Regions from separate parts of the Actinoplanes subglobosus genome, predicted to be linked through region 2. Evidence: riboswitches for the same ligand, from Rfam matches in the RefSeq annotation. Region 2 holds a riboswitch; the other holds the start of a gene.
What was found. Region 2 has a riboswitch for ZMP and ZTP ahead of ACFO0C_RS25460 (metallophosphoesterase family protein). Riboswitches for the same ligand answer to the same signal wherever they lie in the genome.
Positions count from the first base shown of each region.

Region 1: another riboswitch for ZMP and ZTP. It lies ahead of ACFO0C_RS24305 (bifunctional 5,10-methylenetetrahydrofolate dehydrogenase/5,10-methenyltetrahydrofolate cyclohydrolase); the one in region 2 lies ahead of ACFO0C_RS25460 (metallophosphoesterase family protein).

Region 1 is NZ_JBHSBL010000018.1:520,582-532,579, reverse strand. It holds gene ACFO0C_RS24335 (sensor histidine kinase) at 1-762, opposite strand, end outside; gene ACFO0C_RS24330 (response regulator transcription factor) at 759-1,433, opposite strand; gene ACFO0C_RS24325 (outer membrane protein assembly factor BamB family protein) at 1,466-2,782, opposite strand; gene ACFO0C_RS24320 (outer membrane protein assembly factor BamB family protein) at 2,813-4,168, opposite strand; gene ACFO0C_RS24315 (outer membrane protein assembly factor BamB family protein) at 4,188-5,504, opposite strand; gene dxs (1-deoxy-D-xylulose-5-phosphate synthase) at 5,546-7,456, opposite strand; ZMP/ZTP riboswitch at 7,600-7,682, shown strand; gene ACFO0C_RS24305 (bifunctional 5,10-methylenetetrahydrofolate dehydrogenase/5,10-methenyltetrahydrofolate cyclohydrolase) at 7,696-8,556, shown strand; gene ACFO0C_RS24300 (class I SAM-dependent RNA methyltransferase) at 9,441-10,772, opposite strand; gene ACFO0C_RS24295 (APC family permease) at 10,769-11,998, opposite strand, start outside.
Region 2 is NZ_JBHSBL010000019.1:39,589-51,586, forward strand. It holds gene ACFO0C_RS25445 (MFS transporter) at 1-157, shown strand, start outside; gene ACFO0C_RS25450 (hypothetical protein) at 300-1,190, opposite strand; gene ACFO0C_RS25455 (RNA-guided endonuclease InsQ/TnpB family protein) at 1,572-2,783, shown strand; gene ACFO0C_RS25460 (metallophosphoesterase family protein) at 2,911-3,777, opposite strand; ZMP/ZTP riboswitch at 3,801-3,877, opposite strand; gene ACFO0C_RS25465 (HEAT repeat domain-containing protein) at 3,910-5,001, opposite strand; gene ACFO0C_RS25470 (NUDIX domain-containing protein) at 4,998-5,522, opposite strand; gene ACFO0C_RS25475 (hypothetical protein) at 5,535-6,122, shown strand; gene ACFO0C_RS25480 (DUF2332 domain-containing protein) at 6,095-7,033, opposite strand; gene ACFO0C_RS25485 (YfbM family protein) at 7,080-7,574, shown strand; gene ACFO0C_RS25490 (hypothetical protein) at 7,700-8,092, shown strand; gene ACFO0C_RS25495 (MFS transporter) at 8,097-9,308, opposite strand; gene ACFO0C_RS25500 (hypothetical protein) at 9,422-10,174, shown strand; gene ACFO0C_RS25505 (MFS transporter) at 10,271-11,470, opposite strand; gene ACFO0C_RS25510 (DeoR/GlpR family DNA-binding transcription regulator) at 11,545-11,998, shown strand, end outside.

The DNA.
Region 1 (11,998 bases), on a different contig from region 2:
CAGCGCGTTCTGCACGCTCAGCGACAGGTCGGCCGGCACCTTGCGGACCAGCCGGCGACCCGACTGCGCCTCCGACCGGGCCAGCACCAGCAGCGCGTCGACCAGGCCGTTGGCCCGCTCCGAGGCGTTGCGGACCACCTTGGCCATCCGTCGGAACTCGGCCACATCCGCCTCGTCGTCACTGAGTGTGACGTCGATCTCGGTCCGCATGACCGCGAGCGGGGTACGCAGCTCGTGCGACGCGTTCGCCACGAACCGTTTCTGCGACTCGAAGGCGGCGGCCAGCCGGTCCAGCATGGCGTCGAACGTACGGGCCAGCTCGGCCACCTCGCCGTCCGCGCCGGAGTAGCGGATCCGCTGGTCCAGGGTCTCCTCGCCGAGCCGCTGCGCGGTCTGGGTGACGTCACGCAGCGGGCGCAGGGCACGGCCGGTCACCGCGTACGCCAACGCGATCCCGACGATCCCGACCGCCGCCAGCGCGCTGAACCCCTTGATCAGCAGCTCGCGGGAGGCCTGGGCGACCATGTCGTTCTGCCAGTCCAGCGCCTCGTGGGTGGTCCCGTCGGTCAGCGTCACGATGGAACCCGGCTGGAGCTCGTCGACCGGGTGCAGCGACTCGCTGACCAGCAGCCAGGCCAGCAGCACCAGCACCGCACCGGCGCCGACCAGCAGGATCCCGTTGAGCAGGGTGAGCCGCAGCCGCAGCGTCGGCCGCACGTCGAGCCGCAGGCCACGACTGCGGAGCCCGGGGTAGACGGTCACGAGGCCACGACCGGCTCGGGCACCCGGTAGCCGGCGCCCACCACGGTCTCGATCAGCGGTGGATCGCCGATCTTCTTGCGCAGGGTGTTGATGGTGACCCGGACCGTCGTGGTGAACGGATCGGTGTTGGCATCCCAGACCCGCTCCAGCAGCTCCTCGCTGGACACCACCCCGCCCTTGGCCTTGAGCAGCTCCTCCAGCACGCAGAACTCCTTGTTGGTGAGCTCCAGCGTCACACCGCCCCGGGTCACCACCCGGCGCGACTGGTCGAGCACCAGGTTGCCGACGCTGAGCACCGGCGGCGCGACCGGGGTGGCCCGCCGGCCCAGCGCCTGCACCCGGGCCACCAGCTCCTTGAAGTCGAACGGCTTGGCCAGGTAGTCGTCGGCGCCCAGCTCCAGGCCCTCCACCTTGTCCTCGACCGAGGAACTGGCGGTCAGCATCAGCACCCGGGTCAGCGCGCCCGACTCGACCAGGGCCGCGCAGATCTCGTCGCCGTGCATGCCGGGCAGGTCACGGTCGAGCACGACCACGTCATACCTCGTCACGTACGCCATCTCGTGGCCCTCGAGGCCGTCGTAGGCGACGTCCACCGCCATCCCCTTGCGGCGCAGGCCCCGCACGATGGCGTCAGCCATGTCCCGCTCGTCTTCGACCACCAGCACCCGCACCGCGACCTCCAGGCTCGTAGGTGCAGGCTACGTCAGAGACGCCAGACCGCGATCGACGAGTCCAGCCGCCGGCAGACCATGGCCGCGGCGGTGAACTGGCAGTCACCGGCGATCCGGTCGGCCTGCCCGAGGATGCGCACCTTGCCGTCGGACAGGCGCAGGATCCCGTAACGGAGGGCGTAACCGACGGCCTGGTGGCGGTAGACCCAGGCGGTGCCGGGTTCCGGGCCACGACCGCCGCTGGTCCACTGCCCGTCGACCTCGACGATCCCGCCGGTCCGCGGGTCGACCACGGCCAGTGCCGGGTCGGTCTGGCTGGTGTGGGCGACGAGCACCCGGTCGCCGATCACCTCGGTCGCGTCGTACCCGTCGGTGTGCCACCGGCCCTGCCCGGTGGCCGGGTCGACGACGCTGAGGCCGTTGATGAAGCCGATCAGGCAGATCATCGGGCCGCAGTCGGCGGGGTAGCCGCCTTCCGGGAGTACGACGTCGTCGCGCCGCCAGCGTTCGGTCAGGGTCTGATCGTCGTAGGCGATGGTCTCGTCCTCGCCGTACGCGGCGACCAGCAGCCCGCCTATCGACCAGGCCACGAAGTCCTCGCCGGGCGGCCGCGGCAGCCGGGTGCTGGTGACGACCGTGCCGGTGAGCCCGTCGTGGGCCTCCACCAGCCCGTCGCCGTCCACGGTGAAGAACCGCGCCGGATAGCCCGCCCAGTAGTAGCCGGCCGACATCGTCACCTGGCCGCCGGCCGGCTGCTCGACCGACCAGCGCACCACCCCGGTCCGCGGGTCGAGGGCCCGCCAGACGCGGTGGCCCTCTGCCCGGCCCGGGACGGTCTCCTCCTGGATCAGCAACTGGCCGCGGTCGGCGGTGAGGCCGTAGATGCTCGCCGGCCGCTTCCAGATCGGTTCCGCGACGCCGGCCCGCACCGCCATCAGCCCGGGGACCGCGGATTGGGTGTCGTTGTAGCCGACCAGCAGCACGTCGTCGCCGATACCGGCGACCGTGTAGACGTCACCGGTGACGGTGACCTGGAAGGAGGCGAGCGGTGTCAACTCCGGCAGGTGATAAGCCTGGATGACGTAGGTCCGCACCACCGTGCCGAACGGTTCGGGCTGCCCCACCACGTAGAGACGGTCCCGGTCGGTCTGAATCTGGTCGCTCAGGTCGATCGGGAGGACGACCGGGGCGGGCGGTGGTTGCGGCGGCGGTCCGCCACCGCCGAGGAGCACCACCAGGACGGCGGTGAGAAGACCGAGGATCCATCGGTACGGCAACGGCGGCCGTGGCACCGTGGCCTCCGCCTCACCGGCCGGCATCTCACCGAGGTCGATCAGGGCATCCCGCAACGACTGCCCCCATGTGTACGTGTACCGGTATCAGATCCGATAGGCCCAGACCCGCAGTCCCCGGACATCCCGACAGACTACGTATCGATCGTCCCCGCCGCAGTCCCCATCCAGACCGTCGGCGGCCCCCAGATAGCGGACCTCGGTCGCGCCCGGCAGCACCGCCCCGAAGGCGCGCCCGCCGCCCTTCTCGTCACGCCACAGCAGCAGCGCATGCGCCCCGAAACCCTCGACCTCGCCGTCCCAGCCGGTCAGGTCGGCCCGGGGCGCCCCGGTCGTGGTGTCGACGAGCAGACCGGGACCGTCGTCCCCGGCGGGGGTCAGCAGCACCGCCCCGTCCCGGACGGCCAGCTCCGCCTCGGACGGCGCCGACCAGGCGACCCGCCCGGTCCGCCGGTCGAGGACCTGCACCTCGCGGTCACCGGCGGCGCAGAGCAGACCCGTGCAGGTGTCCGGCCCTCCGTCGGTGTGCAGGTCACGGACCCAGAGCCGGTCCAGGGTCCGTACGTCGTACCCGGCCTGCAGCCCGGCCTCCGGATAGCCGATCAGCGCCACGTCGCCGACCACGTCGCTGGTGCCGGGCCCGGCACCGGCCTCCTGGGGCAGTCCGGTCTCGCGCAGCACCGCACCGGTCCGGCCGTCGACCAGGCTCAGCCGGTCGGAGGCGGTGATCAGGACGGCGGCCGGGCCGTCGCCGCCGGCCGGTTCCGCGGTCACCGAGCCGCCCGGCGTGGCCGTCCACAGCACCGTGCCGGTGGCCAGGTCGAGACCGCGCACCTCGGTCCGGACCGGCGGCTCGACGTGCGGCTGCCCGTCGGCCGAGAAGTAGAGCATCCCCGGGTCGCCGGACTCCTGGTCGTAGAGCGTCCCGGGCCGGAAGATCCGGTCGGTGAGGACGGCCAGGCCGTCGCGCACCGGGGTGATCCGGTTCCCGGTGGTCCAGCGGATCGCCCCGGTGTCCGCGTCCAGCACGGTGCTGGACAGACCCGCGCCGACCAGCAGCAGGTCGCCGATCCGCCGTACCCGGACCGCGCCGAAGACGCCGTTGGCCGGGTCGAACGTGGCGCTGATCGGCACCTCGGCGCTCCACAGCCGGTGCGGGGAGGGCTGCGGGTCCCATGCGGTGAGGGTGCGGCTCCGCCCGGCCAGGACGAGCGTGAACACCCGCCCGCCGGCGATCTGGATGGCGGCCTCGGCGCCCGCCTCGGCCGGGATCAGCCCGAGCGGGCGCCAGAACGTGCCGCCCCGCGGTGCCGCGCCGGCCAGGGTCAGGACCATAACCACCGCCAGGGCCACGCCGAGCGGGCGGTACCGCCACGGGGGCGGATGACGGCGACCGGTGAGCCGATCGGGCGGGGCGTCCAGATCCAGCTCGATCAGCGCCACGCCACAACCTTCCTGAGGATCACGCCGCCTCGGCCCGGTAGGACCAGACGACCAGCTCGCCATACATCGACCGGCAGATCAGCCGCTCGGGGGCGGACTGGCACTCGCCGGTGCCGGCGGGCAACTCGGCGAGCACGCGCGGCCGGGACAGGCGCGGGGCCGCGACCGCGACCATGGTACGCGGATCCGCCCCGATATCCCGGATGACCAGCACTTCGCCGCCGGCCGTGGCGCCACCGAGCGGCCGCCAGCCGGTCAGGTCGACGAGCACCCGGCCGGTCGCCGGATCGACGAGCGCGGTCGGTGAATTCGGGCCGTCGGCGTAGGCGATGAGCCGCTTGCCGATGGTCTCGATGGATCGCCAGCCGGGCCGGTGCCAGCGCTGGTCACCGGTCGCCGGGTCGATCGCGCGCACCCCGTCCAGGCCGATCAGGCAGGCGAGCCGGCCGCACGGCTGGACCTCACGGGTGCTGTCGGCCGGTTCGGTCCACAGCGGCCGCAGTGTCGTCGCGTCGAACGCGGACACCTCGATCCCGGACGGCCCCGGGTGCCGCAGCAGGACCGCCCCGCCGACGACCAGCGGGTTCTCCGGGTCGTAGTTGGCGGCCGGCACCTTCCGCTCGGCGAGCAGGGCACCGGTGCGCCCGTCGTACAGCCGGGCGGTCAGGTCGTCGCGGACCATCAGCATCCGGGCCGTCTCCCCCGGCGGACCGGGCACGGCCAGCAGGACCGCCGTCGACGGGACCTCGACCTGCCAGCTGGTCGCGCCGGCAGCCGGATCGAGGGCCTCGACGGTCCGTTCCACCCGGCGGCCGGTGCCGGAGGACTGGCTGCGCACACCCTCGACGGAGAACACCAGGCCGGTGCCCTCGAAACTGACCACGCTGCGGGTGTTGTGCCACAACTGGTCGCCGGTCGTCAGCGAGACCGCCGTGGTGCCGGGCTCGGTGCTCCCGGCGCCCCACGGCCGCAGCAGCAGCAGGCCGTCACCGGCACGCAGCCGGTAGACCGGGATCTTCTGGTCGACCCGCCACTGCCGGGCGCCGGTCGCCAGGTCGTAGGAGGCGAGCACCCCGGCCGACTGGACCACCAGCTGGCCGGTGCCGGTCACCAGGTACGGATCGGCGGACCCGATCTCGACCCGGGTCAGGGCCGCCAGCAGCGGGGGCGGCGGCGGGCCGGACGCGGTGAGACCGAAGAGCACCAGCGCCGCGACGACGGCCGGGGCCAGCCAGGACGGCAGTGTGCGCCGCCCCGGCTGCCCGTACGTCATGGGCTCGCCCCGGTCGTAGCCGAGGTCGATGACCACTGGCCCGCGGACGGCGTCGACACCCATCCGCTAACGGTAACTTTTCAGTAACGAAGTTGCCCAGTGCCTCAGACGCGGATGTCAGGCTCCGCGAGACGAGACACCCACTCCGTCACCTCACGGGCCACGTCCTGCGAGGTCAGCCCCAGCGACGCCAGGATCTCGGCACGGGTGCCGTGCGGGTGGAAGCCCACCGGCACACCGAAGTCCCGCAGCGGCGTGGACACGCCCGCATCCCGCAGCGCGCTCGCCACCGCGTCGCCGACACCGCCGGCGCGCACCCCGTCCTCCAGGGTCACGACGGCCCGGTGCTGGGCGGCCAGGCCGGTCAGCTCGATCGGCACGGGACGGACCCAGCGCGGGTCGACGACCGTCACCCCGTACCCCTGCTCGGTGATCCGCTCCGCCGCCTCCAGAGCGAGACCGGTGAAGGAACCCACCGCGACCAGCAGAATGTCCTGCCGCTCGCCCTCGCGCAGCACGTCGACCTGTCCGACCCGGCGGATCGCCGGGGTGTCCGGCGCGACCGAACCGGTCGGGAAGCGCACGATCGTCGGGCCGTCCTCGACCGCGACCGCCTCGCGCAGCTCCTCCCGCAGGGTCGCGGCGTCGCGCGGCGCGGCGATCCGCAGCCCCGGCACCACGCCGAAGACGCTCATGTCCCACATGCCGTAGTGACTCGGCCCGTCCGGCCCGGTGATGCCGGCCCGGTCCAGCACGAACGTCACCGGCAGGTTGTGCATCGCCACGTCCAGCAGGACCTGGTCGAAGGCCCGGTTCAGGAAGGTCGCGTAGACCGCCACCACCGGGTGCAGGCCACCCATCGCGAGACCGGCCGCCGACGTCGCCGCGTGCTGCTCGGCGATGCCCACGTCGTACGTCCGCTCCGGATACTTCTTGGCCAGCGCGGCGATCCCGGTCGGCTCGGCCATCGCGGCGGTGATGCCCACCACGTCCGGCCGCTCGTCGGCGATCCGGACCAGCTCCTCGGCGAAAACGGCCGTCCACTTGAGCGACGGCTTGGCGGTCAGCGCCCCGGTCTGCGGGTCGAACGCCCCCGGACCGTGCAGGCAGTCCGCCTCGTCCTGCTCGGCCGGGCGGTAGCCGTAGCCCTTGCGGGTCACCGCGTGCACGATGACCGGCGCGTTGAAGCCCTTGGCCCGCCGCAGCGCCGACTCCATGGCCTGCTGGTCGTGGCCGTCGACCGGGCCGATGTATTTCAGGCCCAGGTCCTCGAACATCGGCTGCGGGCTGACCGCGTCCTTGATGCCCTTCTTGACCGCGTGCAGCACCTCGAAGACCGGCTTGCCCACCACCGGCGTCTGGCCCAGCGCGTCCTTGACCAGGTCGAGCACCTTCTCGTAGCCCGGGTTGAGGCGCAGCGTGGACAGATGGTCGGCGAGACCGCCGATGGTCGGCGCGTAGGAGCGGCCGTTGTCGTTGACCACGATCACCAGACGGTTGCGCGTGGCGGCGATGTTGTTGAGCGCCTCCCAGCACATGCCACCGGTCAGCGCGCCGTCACCGACCACGGCGACCACGTGACGATCCTCACCGCGCAGCGCGAACGCCTTGGCCAGACCGTCGGCGTAGGACAGGGCGGTGGAGGCGTGCGAATTCTCGATCAGGTCGTGGTCGCTCTCCGCCTGGCTCGGGTAGCCGGTGAGACCACCGCGCTGACGGAGCAGGTCGAAACCGTCCTGGCGACCGGTTACGATCTTGTGCACATACGACTGGTGGCCGGTGTCGAAGAGGATCTTGTCGCGTGGGGAGTCGAAGACCCGGTGCATGGCCAGGGTCATCTCGACCACACCCAGGTTGGGACCGAGGTGGCCGCCGGTCCGCGAGACCTTGGCGACGAGGAAGTCACGGATCTCCGCCGCGAGCAGGGTCAGCTGCTCCGCGGTCAGTCGCTTCAGATCACCCGGATTGGTGATGCTGGTCAGCAGGCCGGCCGGGGTCGAGGGGGAGTCGCTCATGAGGGTGGAGTCTATCCGCGCCGGGCGAGGACGCGACTTGAGCGAACGGACCGTCACCATTCCTCCACACAATCGCGACCTCCCCCGACCGGCGTACCGCCACACCCCGGGTGGGCGACCGGGAGAACCGTCCGGCATCCTGGAAGGCACGCAGCGACTGGCGGCACAGGGATGGTCGAACCATCGGGGAGCTCGTCACGCGGAGTCGACCGCCTGGGCTCCCGGCTGAGGAGTCACACATGTCCACTGCTCGTCTCCTGCCCGGCGCGCCCGTTGCCGAGGCGGTCCTCGACGACGTCAAGGCCCGGGTCGCCAAGCTGAAGGACCGCGGTGTCCGGCCCAGTCTCGCCACCATCCTGGTCGGCGACGACGACGCCTCCGCCGGCTACATCCGGATCAAGCAGAAACAGGCCGCCGAGCTCGGCTTCGAATCCCCGCACGAACACCTCGGCGGCGACGTCACCCAGGCCGACCTGCTCAAGGTCATCGCGGGGTACAACGACGACAAGGACGTGCACGGCGTCCTGATCCAGTACCCGATCCCCGCCCACCTCGACTACGACGCGGCGCTGCAGACCCTCGACCCCGACAAGGACGTCGACGGCATGCACCCGCTCAACATGGGCCGTCTCGCCGTCGGCCTGCCCGGCCCGCTCCCCTGCACCCCGGCAGGCATCGAGGCGCTGCTCGCGTTCCACGGCGTCGAGGTCTCCGGCCGCGAGGTGGTCATCCTCGGCCGCGGCGCGACCCTCGGCCGTCCGCTGGCCATGCTGCTGGCCCAGAAACGGCCCACCGCCAACGCCGCGGTCACCGTCGTGCACACCGGAGTCAAGGACTGGCCCCGCTACGCCCAGCGCGCCGACATCCTGATCGCGGCGGTCGGTGTCCCCGGCATCGTCAAGCCCGAGCACATCAAACCCGGCTCGGTCGTGATCGGCGCCGGCGTCCGCTACGAGGGCCGGCGCCTGCTGCCCGACGTCGAGGAGTCCTGCGCCGAGGTCGCCGGCGCGATCACCCCCCGCGTCGGCGGCGTGGGCCCGACCACGGTCGCGATGCTCTTCCGCAACGCGGTGGCCGCCGCCGAGAGAGCCAACCCCTGACCCATTCGGTACGCCGCGGACAGCCCTCAATCGCATCCCACGCAGCCCCGCCCGCGCCACGCGGCGGGGCTGCCCACTCAAACCCTCCAGCGCGCCCACCGGGCTGGCGCGTCCCAACACCACCAGCCGTCGCCCACACCGGTAATGCCACCCCCGAAAGCGCTCTGAGTCTTCACCACCGGAGGTTGATCGCGCGGGGCGTGAAACCTGCGGTCCGGTCGCGGTTGTCGCTGGTCGGGGTGAGGAGGGTGGCCTGGTGCGCGAACGACTTCTCGGTAGGAGTGTCAGGTCGGCACCCAGAGCCGGATACGGGTGCCGTCACCGCCCTCCTGGGGGCGGTGAACGCACCCAGACCCGACGACGGGTACATCCGACGCCCTGCCGAAGGACGGCACGCGCACCCGGTCCGACATTGGGCCCGCCCGACGCCCCACCGAAGGGCCGCCCGCGCACCCGGTCCGACATTGGGCCCGCCCGACGCCCCACCGAAGGGCCGCCCGCGCACCCGGTCCGGCATTGGGTGCTCCAGACGGTCCTCGTCACGGGGGCGATCCTTGACGAGTCGACCTGAACAGACAGGATGCGAGATTCGCCGCTGAACCCACGCCCCGGCCTCTGAGTCTTCACCACCCGGGGGCTGATCACGCGGGGCCGTGGAACCCCCGTGTCATAACCGCGGTTGCCGCCGGTCGGCGTGACGAGGACAGCCGGGCACGTCACGACGCCCCACCATCGGCGATGGCGAGTGCGGCTGCCGGGACGTCCCCCTTCCCCGACGACCCATCCGCAGCATCGCCGCCCCGACCCGGGTCCGGTCCGCCGGGCAGTTTCCTGTGTCCACAGTCAGGGTCGGCTTCCGGTCAGCGACGGCCGGCGGTCTGGGTTCAGGCGGGGAGCAGGTGGGCCACGCACTCCACGTGCTGGGTCATCGGGAAGCAGTCGAACGCCCTCAACCTCTCCAGGCGCCAGCCCAGGGAGACGAACGTCTTCAGGTCGCGGGCCAGGGCCGCCGGGTCGCACGCCACGTAGGCGATCGCCCGTGGCCGGGCCGCGGCCAGCGCGCGTACCACCTTGGCGCCGGCGCCGGCCCGGGGCGGGTCGAGCACGACCAGGTCGACCGGGCCGGTCACCCGGCGCCGGGTGAGCGCCACGTCGACCCGGGCCTCGACGACGTCGGCCAGCGGGCGGCCGTCCGCACGGATCAGCCCGGCCAGGTTGGCGCGGGCCGAGGCCGCCCCGGTCGGGGACGACTCGACGACGGTGACGCGGGCGCCGGTGCGTTCGGCGACGGCGGCGGCGAACAGCCCGGCACCCCCGTAAAGGTCCCACGAGGTTTCGCCGACGGCTGGGCGCAGCATCTCCAGGACGGCGTTAACCAGGGTGTCCGCGGCCGACGGGTGGACCTGCCAGAAGCCTTGCGGCGGGATCCGCCAGGCGCGGCCGGCGGCGAGTTCGATCACCTCGGGCGGGCCGGAGAGCCGGAACAGCGCGCCGCCCTCCTGCGCTTCGGAGAGGTCGTCGCCGGCGGCCGGGCCGGCTGATCCGGACGGGCGGCCGAGGACCGCGACGTCGCCGCCGGTGGACGCGACCGCCTGCAGGGCGTCGACGTTGGGCCAGTCGTTGGCGAGCACGTCGAGGTCCTGGATGGCGGGGTGGGCGATCCGGCAGCGGTCGATCGGTACGACCTGGTGCGAGCGGTGCTGGAGCAGGCCGGGGCGGCCGGCGGCGTCGATCGCGTACCGGATCCGGCTGCGCCATCCGAGCAGTTGCCCCGGATCGTCACCGGGACGGTCCAGCGGTGGCGGCAGCGCTTCCACCCGTACCGCATGCTCGTCGGGGTCGAGACCGGCCAGACGGGTCAGCTGTTCCCGGACCACCTCGGTCTTCCACCGCAGCTGTGCCTCGCCGGAGGCGTGCTGGAGGTCGCAGCCGCCGCAGCCGCCGGGCCGGGCGTACGGGCAGGGTGGGGTGACCCGGTCCGGGGAGGCCTCGTGGATCTCCACGGCGTCGGCCCGGAGGTAGCCGCGGTGGAGTTCGGTGATCTCGGCGGTGACGCGTTCGCCGGGCAGCGCGTGCCGGACGAAGACGACCCGTCCGTGCGGGCCGCCGATCCGGGCGACGCAGTGGCCGCCGTGCGCGGGCGCGCCGACGACGACCTCGACGCGGTCGCCCTCGATCAGGTCCTCGGCCGACTGCCGGTCGTCGGCGATGGTCATGGCTGGTCACCGTCCTCGGGTTCGAGACCGGGCTGGACGCGGGGGCCGCGGGCGGGCGCCCGGCTCAGCACCCGGTCCAGCCGGTCGAGGTCGCGGTCCTGGCTGGAGCGCAGCTGCCACGGCACGCTGACCACCATCACACCCGGTTCGAAGAGCAGCCGGCCCTTGATCCGCAGTGCGCTCTGGTTGTGCAGCAGGTTCTCCCACCAGCGGCCGACCACGTACTCGGGGACGAACACGGTGACCACGTCGCGTGGTGAGGCGCGGCGCGTGTTCTTCACGAAGTCGAGGATCGGGCGGGTGATCTCCCGGTACGGCGAGTCGACCACCGTGAGCGGCACCGGCAGCTGCCGTCGCTCCCATTCGGCCTGGATGCCCCGGGTGTCGTTGTCGTCGACGTTCACGGTGACCGCGGTGAGCGTGTCCGGCCGGGTGGCCTGCGCGTAGGCGATCGCCCGCAGGGTCGGCTGGTGCACTTTGCTGACGAGGACGATGGCGTGGTTGCGGGACGGCAGGACGGGCCGCTCGTCGGTCGGTTTGAGTTCTTCGGCGACCCGCGTGTAGTGCCGGTGGATGGCCACCATCAGCGCGTAGATCACGATCATCGCGGCGATCGCGATCCACGCTCCGAGCAGGAACTTGGTGATCAGGACGACGATCAGGACCGCGCCGGTGAGGACCATGCCGAACGTGTTGATCGCCCGGGAGCGGATCATCCGGCGCCGCCGTTGCGGGTCGCGCTGTGTCTTCAGCAGCCGGTTCCAGTGGATGATCATGCCGAGCTGGGACAGCGTGAACGACACGAACACGCCCACGATGTAGAGCTGGATCAGCCGGGTCACCTCGGCCTCGAAGGCCACGATCAGCACCATGGCGGCGACCGCGAGGAAGAGGATGCCGTTGCTGAACGCCAGCCGGTCGCCTCGGGTGTGCAGCTGGCGGGGAAGGTACCGGTCCTGGGCGAGGATCGAGCCGAGTACCGGGAAGCCGTTGAACGCGGTGTTCGCGGCCAGGAAGAGGATCAGGGCGGTGACCGCGCCGACCAGGTAGAGCAGGATCGACCCGCTGCCGAAGACGGTCTCGGCGAGCTGGGTGGTGACCGTCTTCTGGACGTAGCCCTCGGAGGCCGCGTTCGGGATGATCTGCAGCGTCGGGTTCTCGACGAACTTCAGGTGGGTCGCCTGGGCCAGCAGGATGATGCCGTAGAGCATCACGATCGACAGGCT
Region 2 (11,998 bases):
CATCGTCGCGGCCGCCCTCACCGGCTCCCTCGCCGACATCACCAGCGGTACGGCCAGCGCGCACGCCTTCGAGAACGCCGTCACCACGGCCACCCTGGCCCTGACCGCCGTCTGCGCGGCCCTGGTCACGTGGGCCGCCCGCCGTGCCCGCACCTGACCACCCGCCACACCACACTCCCGGCGACGGCCGGCGCCGCGGGGGCGCCGCCCGTCGCCCATCGGTTTCCGGTATCGGCCGACGGAGCCTGTCTGTCGTGGAAATCGCTCGGCGCCGGAGAGGGCTTCCGTGAGCGGGCCCTTCACGCAAGCGCTTCCGGAGCACGCCGTCGCCACCAAGCGTTGAAAAGAGTGCTGACCTGTTCCTTGACCTCCTCGGAGACCAGGTTCAGCGCGTCTCCCATCAGCGGCTCGGCGGTGTATTGGTAGACCTGTGGGTGCCGTTCCACGGATGGGCAGGCGAAGAGGGCCAGCATCCGCAAGGCTCGAAGCGTGTCGTCTCCCAAGAGGGGAAAATGCGCCTCCACCAGCCTGGCCAGCGCCGACCAGACTCTGTCGATCACGATGTCCACGACGATTTCGGCGAGCTTTCCAGGCAGGCCGGACAAGTGGTCGACCAGGAAGTCCTTGACGAACTCTTTGGCCTTGTCGGTGACGATCTGGACGGCGGTGTCGATCTTTTCGATCCAGCGGATCAGCGCCACCAGCAGCCCGCACCACGTGTGGTCGGCCAGACGTCTCTTCACGTCGAGTGCGGTCTGCTGGTTCTTGATCTGCCTGTCGATATCTGCGTCGATCTCCTTCCACGGTTCGGCCATGAGTTTGTCGCCCAGGGTGGAAAGGCGCCGGAGATCCGACGAGGACAGTGCGGGATCAGAAAGATCTCCGGTCTGCGCTTGGGGTTCAGCAGGTGGCGTCTTGGGGTCGGTATCCCACAGGTGTTCCGTGATGTCCAGGCGTGCGAGGTCGACCAGCGCCTGACGGTTCCGGGCGTTGAAGTTCAGTTCGTCGGTCCGTTGGTTTCTTTCGATCCTGGCTTCGATCCGCCGGCGTCGATCGTCCCGCGCCGATGGCACGTCTCGGGCGAGTCTGGTCCAGCCTTGCCAGCCGTGAAGCGCACCGCCGCAGCCGGAGCAGACGCAGCCGGGATTCTGGGCGTTGGCGCAATTGTCCCTGTGTGTGTTTCGTGCCATTCGGCACCACCATCCCACCAAGCATAGCTTTCGGTGAATGTATGGCTACTCTAAGTGATGTCGGGGGTGCATCGTAGACACACCTGCCGTGGCTGATCACAAAACTTCCGTCATTCCGGTCGTCGAACGGAGAGGTTGGCTGCTCGTGGCCTTTGCCGATACACGCCTCACGTGACTTTGTCGGATTGCCGATAGGCTGGCGGAGCGAAATCGACTTCGTCATCAGATTCCTCCGTGGATACTCCGGCCTTCAGGCCGGAGAGGAAACGGACCCCTGCGGAGCAGGTCAGGGATAGCCGATTCGCAGTCAAGGCGAACTCGGCGTCTGCCCGCAGACCGGCCGCAAGATCGGTCACAAACAAGTGTTCTAACATGTGAGGCATGTCCAAGCGCCTCGTGAAGCGGGCTTTCAAGTTCCGCTTCCACCCGACTCCGGAGCAGGCCGACCTGCTGAACCGGACGTTCGGGTGCGTGCGCAAGGTCTACAACCTGGCGTTGCAGGCCCGGATCGAGGGCTGGTATCAGCGGCAGGAGCGGGTCAACTACAACGCCACGTCGGCGCTGTTGACCGCGTGGAAGAAGTCCGAGGAGCTGGCCTTCCTGAACGAGGTCTCCTCGGTCCCGCTCCAGCAGTGCCTGCGACACCTCCAGAGCGCGTTCACCGCGTTCTGGGAGAAGCGGGCCAGGTACCCGCGTTTCAAGTCCAAGCGCAAGTCCCGGGCGTCGGCCGAGTTCACCCCGTCCGCCTTCCGGTGGAAGAACGGCGAGCTGACCCTGGCGAAGATGACCAGCCCGCTGGACATCGTCTGGTCCCGGTCGCTGCCCGAGGGGCAGTCGCCGTCCACCGTGTCGGTGTCCCGGGACTCGGCGGACCGTTGGTTCGTGTCCCTGCTCTGCGAGGACACGATCGAGACGGCCCCGGCGACCACGGCGGCGGTCGGAATCGACGCCGGGCTCGACCACCTGGTGACGCTGTCGACCGGGGAGAAGATCGCCAACCCCCGCCACGAACGCGCCGACCGCGTTCGGCTGGCCCGCGCGCAGCGCGAGTTGGCCCGCAAGGACAAGGGCTCCAAGAACCGGGCGAAGGCCCGGTTGAAGGTGGCCCGGGTCCACGCCCGCATCACCGACCGTCGCCGTGACACCCTGCACAAACTGACCACTCGGCTCGTGCGTGAGAACCAAACGCTCGTGATCGAGGACCTGGCCGTGCGCAACATGGTCAAGAACCACACGCTGGCCCGCGCCATCAGCGACGCGGCCTGGCACGACTTCCGCTCCATGCTGACCTACAAGGCCGACTGGTACGGCCGGGACCTGGTCGTGATCGACCGCTGGTACCCGTCGTCCAAGGTCTGCTCGGCGTGTGGGGCCATCGCTGACAAGATGCCGCTGAACGTACGCAAGTGGACCTGTCCCTGTGGGGCCGTCCACGACCGTGACGTCAATGCGGCGCGCAACATTCTGGCCGCCGGGCTGGCGGTGTCTGCCTGTGGAGCTGGCGTAAGACCTCAACGGGGGAATCTCCGTTCGGGGCGGCGGGCTGTGAAGCAGGAAACCCGGCGGGCGACCGCCGGAATCCCCGTCCTTTAGGGCGGGGAGAGGTCAAGGGCCAGTCAGCGGCAGGCAGGGGCGGCACGGAGCGCCGTCCCGGACAGCAGCGGCAGCTGTCGAGCACCCGACTCCGCGGGCAGAAGACGGGTACATCGGCCGCCGTCAGCTACTCCTCGGCGGTGACGTCCTGCCCGGTCCGGGTGTCGGCCAGGTAGACCTGCTCGCCCGCTCGTGGGTCGCGGGCGTGCAGGGTATGGAACACCGGTGAGAACGGGCCGCCCAGCTCGACGACCGTCGCCCCCGCGCCGAGGACCCCACGGACCAGGTGCGGCGGGGCTGTCAGATCGATCCGGGTCACCACGCCCGGGGTAACCCACACCGGGATCCCGCCCAGGAACCCCGACAACTGCGCGTGGTAGTGACCGCACAGCACCGCCCGGACGTCACTTCCGGCCAGCACCTCGGCCAGCCGCTCCCCATTGCGGAGGTTGACCTGCTCCATCGACGGCGACGCGGCGGTCACGATCGGCGGATGGTGCAGGGCCACGACCGAACCCGCGGGCGCCGGCCGTGACAGCATGTCACCGAGCCAGGCCAGTTGCTCCTCACCGACGACCCCGTGCGTCGAACCGGGTACCAGACTGTCCAACGTGATGATCCGCAGGCCGGACACCTCACTGACCGCCGCCCGATCCGGGCCGGACGTGCCGAGATCCGCACCGTCCGGCCCGAGGTGGGCACTGCCGAACACCTTGGCGAACGGCTCCCGGGCATCATGGTTGCCGGTCGTGTAGATGTGCGGGATCCCGCGTTCCCGGGCGAACCCGCCGACCCGCCGCAACACGGCGGCACACCCGTCGGCCGAGCCGTCGTCGGCGATGTCCCCGGTGACCAGGACGACGTCGATGTCGGGGACGAACCGCGCGTCGTGCAGGATCCGGTCCAGCGAGGCGGCCGCGTCGACGCCGTCCTCGTCGAGGCCGGACCCGGTCAGATGCGGATCGGACAGATGCAGAATGCGATGCTCGGACACGGGCAGCTCCTCATCCGGTGAAGGATGAGCACCCAGGCGGTCGATGCCCCCGACGTCACTCCCCGGTGGTGATCCACCCGCGCCAGTCGTGTCCGGCCACGCTATGACGGCGGACGGCACCGGTGCAACGGATTACCCCAGCCGGTCGAGCGCGACCCGGACGCGGGCCCGCACCGCGCGATCCGGATCGTCGGCGAGAGCTTCCACCAACGGCCGGGCCCCGGGGTGTCCGCTGACGCCCAGCGCGGTCACCAGGTCGGCCCGGACCAGGGGAGACTCATCGGCCGCCAGGACAGCCAGCTCCGGCCCGCCGTGACGCGCGAGTCCGGCGGCGACCGCGGCACGAACCCGCGGATCAGGATCGCCGAGATGGGCACGCAACACCTCGAGCCGCTGAACCCCACGAGCGGCGGCGGCCCGCACCGACGGCTCCGGGTCACCGAGCAGTACCGCGAGCGTGTCCTCGATTCCGAAAGAGGCACCGGGGGCGCCGGAGAGGAGACCGAGGGCGCCGGGGGCGGGATCGAGGTCCCCGGCGATGCCGGGGGAGATGAGTAGGGCGCCGAGCGCGTCGCCGAGCACCGACCGCACCGCCGGCGACGGGTCATGGGCCAGCCGGGCGAGATGCGGCACCGCATCCTCGGAGCCGAACCACCGCAACCCGGTGACCGCGGCGAGCCGGACCGGATCGTCCGGATCGGCCAGCGCCGCCACCACCAGCTCGAAAGCCCGCCGATCATCCTTGAGCTCGGCCAGCGAACCGACCGCCGCCTGCCGGACCGCACGGTCCGGATCGGCTGCCGCTGCCCGCAGCAGATCCAGGTCGGCGGGTTCGAGGACATACCCGAGCGCCCACACCGCCGCACTCCGCAGACCCGGATGCGCCGAACCCGCGAACGCGACGATCACCGGCCGGCACGCACCCGGATCCTTCCGCATCAGCTCGACGACCAGCTCGCCGATGAGACGGCGATGGTCACCGCCCTCCAGCGGCCTGGCGAACGCCCGCAGGACCAGCGGAAACGCGGCGACACCGCGCAGACCCACGAGGAGGTACGCCATCAGATCGCGCCCGTACCAGTCGTGGTCGTCCAGGCAGCGCTCCAGGGCGGCCTGCACCGGCGGCACGAGCGACAGGTCCCCGGATCCGGCCAGCTCCCGAACCAGCGGCCACGGGTCGTCGTCGGCGGCCAGCCGGAACACGTGGTCGAGGCGCCCGGTCACGTCCCGAGACGGTACAGGGTGAGCGCGGCCAGCGATGGGGCGTCGACGATCTGCCCCGTCCGGATCATGCTGGTGATCTCCTCGTCGGTGACCGCCCGGTGGATCATGTCCATCTCGGTCGCCTCCCGGTCGGGCTCACCCTCGGCCAGCCCCGACGCGAGATACACGTCGAAGCCCTGCGTGCAGTACCCGTAAGCCTCGTAGAGATGTCCGAGATGGATCATCTCCTCGGCGCGTAGCCCGGTCTCCTCGGCGAGCTCCTGCCGGGCCAGCGCGGCCGGATCGCCTTCGGCGCCGGCACCCCAGCTGCCCTGCGGGAACTCCCACGCCCGCCGCCCGACCGGGTACCGGAACTGCTCCACCATCCAGAACCCGTCCCGCCAGCGGGGCAGCACCAGCGCGAAGTCCGGTTTCTCGACCACCCCGTAGATGCCGGACGTGCCGTCGAGGCGGCGGATCTCGTCCTCCCGTACCGTCATCCATGGATTTCGATAGACGACGCGGCTGCTGATCTGCTCCATGGAAGGCCTCCGATGCTGTTGACGATCTCGGGTTCGAGTTGTTCCGGAAAGACGACCACGGTCCGCGCCTGCGGACCCATCGAGGGCCTGGTGTGCCACGACTTCGACGAGATCGGCGTGCCGCCCGGCGCTGATCTCGTCTGGCGGCAGCGCAGCCTGGAGGTCTGGCTCCAGCGGGCCCTGCGCTATCAGTCCGACGGCCTGGACATGCTGCTCACCGGCCAGTCGCCGCTCGGCGAGGTGCTCGCCTGCCCGTCGGCGGCCGCCCTCGACGGCATCGCGGCGTGCCTGCTCGACGTCGACGACGACGTGCGCCGCCGGCGACTCACCGAGCGTGACCCGGGCCGGTGGGACGCCCGGCAGACCGACGCGTTCATCAATTGGGCACGCTGGCAGCGGGCGCACGCCGCCGACCCCGGCCACCGGCCGGAAGTGATCACCGCCGGTGGCTGGGACGGAATGCGCTGGGATCGGTGGGACGAGCACCCCCGATGGGCGGTAACGGTCATCGACACGACCGGCCGCACCATCGGGGAGTCCGCCGCCGACCTGCGCCGGTGGATCGACGAGAGTCAGTCCGCGAACCAGGACATCGCCTGACCGTGGCCGCGCGCCCACGCCAGCGGCACACCGTCGAGCGCGACCACGTTGTGCAGCGTGTCGTCGGGTGCCGGCGGCAAGCCGTCGAACGGGACCACTCCGGGCGCCTCGACCGAGATCCGGTGCCCGGGCAGCGTCCGGACCAGTGCCTCGAACGCCTGCCGCCGCGGCTCCGGCACCTGGTACAGCACGGACGTGTGGAAGATGACGAGCGTCGCCCCGGCCGGCGCCTGCGCCGCGAGAGCCGGCAGGTCCTCGACGAGATCACCGCGGATCAGCGTCGGTGGATCAGCGGCGGCGATCGCGGCCGCGGCCCTCAATCGCTCGCGACGATGCTCGTGTTCCGGCCAGATCAGCGCGTCCAGCCAGCCGACATCGTCGGGATCGGTCACGCGCAGCGGGTTCAGGTCGAGACCGGCCCGCCACACCACCTCCGGCAGCCGGGCCGGCGGTTCGGTGCCGGTGAGCTCGCACTCCAGGACCGGACCTGCGGTCCCGAGCAGCCGGTCACCGTAGCGGTAGGAGTACCGGTCGGGATAGAGCCCGAGCCCGGCCGACGCGCCGACCTCCAGCAGGGCGAGGGGTTGCGGCAACTTCGCGAGTACGGGCAGCAGCACCGCACATCGTCCGGGCTCGTTCGTCTGTGTCGCCCGGACCCGGAGGTTCGCCGCGATCTCGTTCCAGTGGGCGACCGTGAAGTCGTGGAACCCGGCCGGGTCGTCGACCGGGCCGCCGAGCAGCCGAACCACCCCGAAGAGCAGGTTCGGCTGCCGTTTCGCCTCCGGAACCGTCTCCAGTAACTCGTGGATCGCCGGGTTCGCGGCCACCGCACGGGACAGCCGCTCGTAGGTGGGGGAGACGCCGTAGGCTTCCCGGGTGGCGAACTCGGTGTAGGTCGCTGCGGTACTCATTTCAGCGATCTTGGCACAGCCGTCGCGGAGGGGACGCCCCGTGGGAATGGAACTGATCGGCCGTCGTCTCTCCGACGCCGAACTGAAATCGGTCCACGACGACCCGGACACCGTCGAGGCGCTGCTCTTCGGCGATCTCAACGACTACGACGCCGAGATGCCCGAGCCCGAGCTGAATCTGGACAAGTTCTGGCACGGCGTGCACTACCTGCTGGCCGGTTCGGCATGGGACCTCGGCGATGGTGTCGCCGGCGCGGCGGTCCTGGGCGGCGAGGACATCGGCGAGGACGGCGGCTACGGCCCGGCCCGCCTGGTCACCGCCGACCGGGTCCGCGTGGTGGCCGACGCCCTCGACGCCCTGGACGACGACACGTTGCGCGCCCGCTTCGACCGCCGCGCGATGAAGGCCGCCGAGATCTACCCCGACATCTGGCACGAGGACGTCCCTGCCGACAGATTCCTGGGGCACGTCGCCGACCTGCGGCGTTTCTACCGCTCCGCCGCCGACAACGACCAGGCACTGCTCCTGATGATCACCTAGATGACCGGCTCCCGCCGTCCATATCGCTGACCGATTGATCGCGCGGCGCGATGACTCGCAGGCCAGCGTTCAAAGGCGGGCATACTTCGGGCGAATAGTACCAATTCGTCGGCAAGGAGTTTGTGATGAACGCAGTAGTGGCGGTGGCCCTCGGATCGGTCCTCGCCGTGGCGCCCGCGACGGCCGTCCAGGCCGGGCCCGGATTCATCGACATCACGGTCGAGGTGCAGACCGGCGTTGCCGACGACGAAGGCAACGCGGACTGTCAGGAGTCGAACGTCGTGACCCAGACCGCCCCCACCGGCTACTACATCGACGAGGACTCCATCGAGATCGAGATGCTCGTCGAGCAGGGCACCGGCAACTCCGTCGACTACGACTTCACCGACTACGACGCCCTCGGCCGGCCCGTGGAGATCATCGTGTCGGCTCGCGCATGCAGTGAGGACGCGGCCTGGGCGGGCATCGGGCATACGGAGGGGCGGGTGACTGGGGCGTTCAAAGCCGCTTCCTGGTGACCGGTCACGGGACGGCCTGTTCGCTCGACGCTTCTTCCCGCGCGGTCAGCGGGCCGTTCAGGACGTGGACGACGACGGTCGCCACCGTGGTGAGGGCGGCCAGGGTCAGCCACGGCACGGCCGGGCCGCGGGTGTAAAGCGCGGTGAAGAACACCGGCGCGAGGACGCTCGCGAAGGCGAAACAGTACTGGTAGACCGCGAGATAACGGTCCCGCTGCGCGGGTGGCGCGGCCGCCGCGGACAGGGCGTTCGACAGCGGCGCGTGGATCAGGTCGGCGGCGGCGAAGAGGATCAGACCCACCAGGAGGTACGGGATGAGCACCGTTCCCGGAACCTGGACCGCCGCCGCGTACACCAGCGCCCACACCACCCACAGCACCCCGGCCAGCGCCAGCCCCCGCGGCCGGGACAGCGGCCGGACCAGCCGGACGGCCAGCGCCTGTCCCGACGCGAGCAGGACCGTGTTCGCCGCCAGCAGCGGCCCGACCAGCCAGTCCGGGGCGGGCAGCGCCTCGACCAGATAGACCGGCAACGCCACCCCGATGAACACGCTGCACAGTGCGAACACCGTGTTGACCGCGATCAGCAGCAGGTAGGGCCGGTCGCGCATCATCGCCCGGTAGCCACCCGCCACCGATTCGGCGGTGACCGGCGCGTCCCGTGGCGCGAACAGCAGCAGCACCCCCGACACCAGGAACGTCACCGCGTTGAACCAGACCACCGGCTGATACCAGCCGTACGCCACGACCAGCCCGCCGAGCAGCGTCCCGGCGCCCATCGACGCCATCTGGATCATGCCGGTGACCGCGTACCGCCGGTCGGTGTGCCCCCGTTGCTCGCCGGGCTCGCCGAGGCCGGCGACGACCGGGAAGAACGACGACCAGAACAGCCGCTGACCGATCGAGGCGAGCATGGCCACGGCCAGCACCCCGGCGGCACTGTGCGCCCACCCGTACGCCCCGAACGCCGCCGCTTGCAGGACCTGCGCGAGGATCACCCGGTCGACCGCCCGGAACCGGTGCGCCACGTGCCCCACCAGCAGCGGAACCGGCAGTGACGCCACAGCGGCGGCGCTCAGCAGCACCCCGACGGTGCCCAGCGACAGCCCGGCGACCTCGGTGAAGTACAGCAGCGACACCGGCAGGAACAGGCCGCTGCCGAACATGTCGACGGCAAGGGCCAGAGCGAGCGGAACGAGGCGTCGGCGTCCGGGCATCCGAGTTGTCTAACAGAACCGCACCCATCGATGCCGCCGAATTATTCGTCTGGCCGCCGGGTGTCCGAGCGATAGCCGACATCATTCTCCCGGCCGTCTGGCAAGATCGCGGGATGACTTCATCGCCGGGCTGGCTCAGCCGTTATCAGCGGGGGCAACGGCAGCGGGTGTGGCTGGAGCTGCGCCAGGTCGGCAGCACTCTCCGCGGGACCGGACTCGGCGAGGAGGCGCAGCTGGTCTGCGACGAGATGGCGCGCCGGGCCCGGCAGAACATCGAGGTCCTTGTCGAACGGCTGACGGAGGACGGCTACCGATTCCACTCCAACGACGACGGTCAGGTGCCGATGCTGCCGCATGCCCCTCCGACGGCGGGCGCTGCGGAGTACGTACAACGGCTGGAGGACCGGTTCGGTGCCGTACCCATGACGTTGTCGGCGTGGGCGCGCATCGTCGGGGACGTCTGGTTCGTGGGCACCCACCCGTCGATGCCGGGCCTGGCGGGCGCCGACCCGCTCGTGATCGAGCTGGAGGGCAGCCTGCACGAGGTGCCGCGGTGGTTCGTCGACGTCGTCGACGAGGAGTGGGACGACTGGCAGGAGAGGCAGGCGGAGGACCCCGACGACGAACCGTTCGTGCTCCCGGTCGCGCCCGATCACTATCACAAGAACAACACCAGCGGCGGCGGGGCGTACGGCTTCATCCTTCCCGACGGGTGCGTCGACGGGGTCTTCAGCTGGGAGACCGACCTGCCGTTCGTCTCCTACCTGAACTGGGTTTTCAGCGACGGCGGTTTCCCTCGGCCGCCCGGTGACAAGGACTGGTGGCAGCTGCGGCGCCGTCTCACCAAGGACCTGCTGCCGCTGTAGGAGGGACCGCCGGTCACGCGGCAGCAGGTGGGCGGGCCGTCGATCGGCCGTCGGTGCCTCCGGACCAGCGTCCGGCCGATCAGCGCGGCCCGGGCTTCACCGCTGGTGGGCCTTGGCCGGGAGCGGGCGGACGGCGGTGGCGATGAGGGCGGCCAGACCGAGCAGGGCGGCCACCGTGATCAGGGCGCGGAGCACGGTGATCCGGTCGCCGAGGAAGCCGATCACCGGTGGGCCGGCCAGGAACGCGCAGTAGCCGATGGAGGCGATCACGCTGACGCGGGCGGCCGCGCGGGACGGGTCGTCGCCGCCGGCGCTCATGCCGACCGGGAAGCCGAGTGACGCGCCGAGGCCCCAGAGCAGGGCGCCGGCGTAGGCGAGAACCGGGTGGGGGGCGAAGACGAACAGGGCGACACCGGCGGTGCCGATCAGGGCGAGGATGCGTACGACAACCGTGCGCCCGTGCCGGTCCAGGATGGCCGGACCGTACCAGCGGCCGATGGTCATCGCGACGAGGAAGCCGGCGAACGCGAGCGTGCCCAGCGCCGGTGACACGTGGTGGCCGTCGATGGCGGCGATGCTGATCCAGTCGTTGCCGACGCCTTCGGTGAAGGCGAAGCACAGCACGAACACGCCGATGAGCAGGGTGCGCGGCTCCTTCCACGCGGCGAGCGCGCTGAACCGCGGTGCCCTGTCGGCGGTGCCGGGATCGGGCTCGTCCTGGTCGGCGACGAAGTGGCGGGCCTGCCACACCACGGCGGCCACGACCACGGCGGCGACTCCGGTCAGGTGGGCGGCGACCGGCACGTGCAGGGCGACCATGCCGGTGCCGAGCAGTGCGCCGGCGACGGTGCCGAGGCTGAAACCGGCGTGGAAGCGGGACATGATCGAGCTGCCGAGGTGCCGTTCGACGACGGTGCCCTGCACGTTCATGCCGACGTCCCAGGCGCCGTTGGCGAAGCCGAGCAGGAACAGTCCGATCACGACGGGTACGACGCCGGCGAGCGAGCCGATGGCGGCGACGGTCAGGCCGACGCCGAGCAGGACGGCCATCGCCATGACGGTGCGTGACGACCCGATCCTGGTGACGACCGGCCCGGAGAGGGGGAGCGCGAGCAGGGAGCCGGCGGCGATGGCGAGCAGGACCAGGCCGAGGCCCGCCGGGTCGAGTCCGAGCTGGTCGCGGACCTGCGGGATGCGGGACGCCCAGCTGGCGAACGCGAAGCCGGAGCCGATGAAGGCGACGTAGGTGGCCGTGGTGGCCGCCCGGACCGTTTCCGGCCTTACAGTTGTGAACATGTTTTCGAACATAACAAACAGCGATGATGTTCGGAAAGTTGTATCGGGGCCAACTTTGCTGTTCAATGACGGGCATGACGATCAGTGACCGGCATCGGCGGATCCTCGACGCGGTGCAGCAGGCCGGCCAGGTCGGCGTCACCCGGCTCGCCGAGCTGACCGGCACCTCCGAGATGACCGTCCGCCGGGATCTGGAGCATCTCGCCGACCAGGGCGTCATCGAGCGTTACCGGGGCGGCGCGCGCAGCCTGACGCTGCGCGGAGAAGAGCCTCCCTTCACGGTACGCGCGCACGACGGCCACGAGGCGAAACGCCGGATCGCCGCGGCCGTGGCCGACATGATCGCCGACGGTGAGGCCGTCGTCCTGGACAGCGGCACCACCTGTGTCGAGGTGGCCCGCCTGCTGACCGCCCGCCGGCTCACCGTCATGCCGATGTCCCTGCACGCCGTCGACGTGCTGGTCGGCGCGCCCGGGTTGCGGCTGCTGCTGCCCGGCGGCGAGCCGCGGGCCGGCGAGCTGGCGCTGA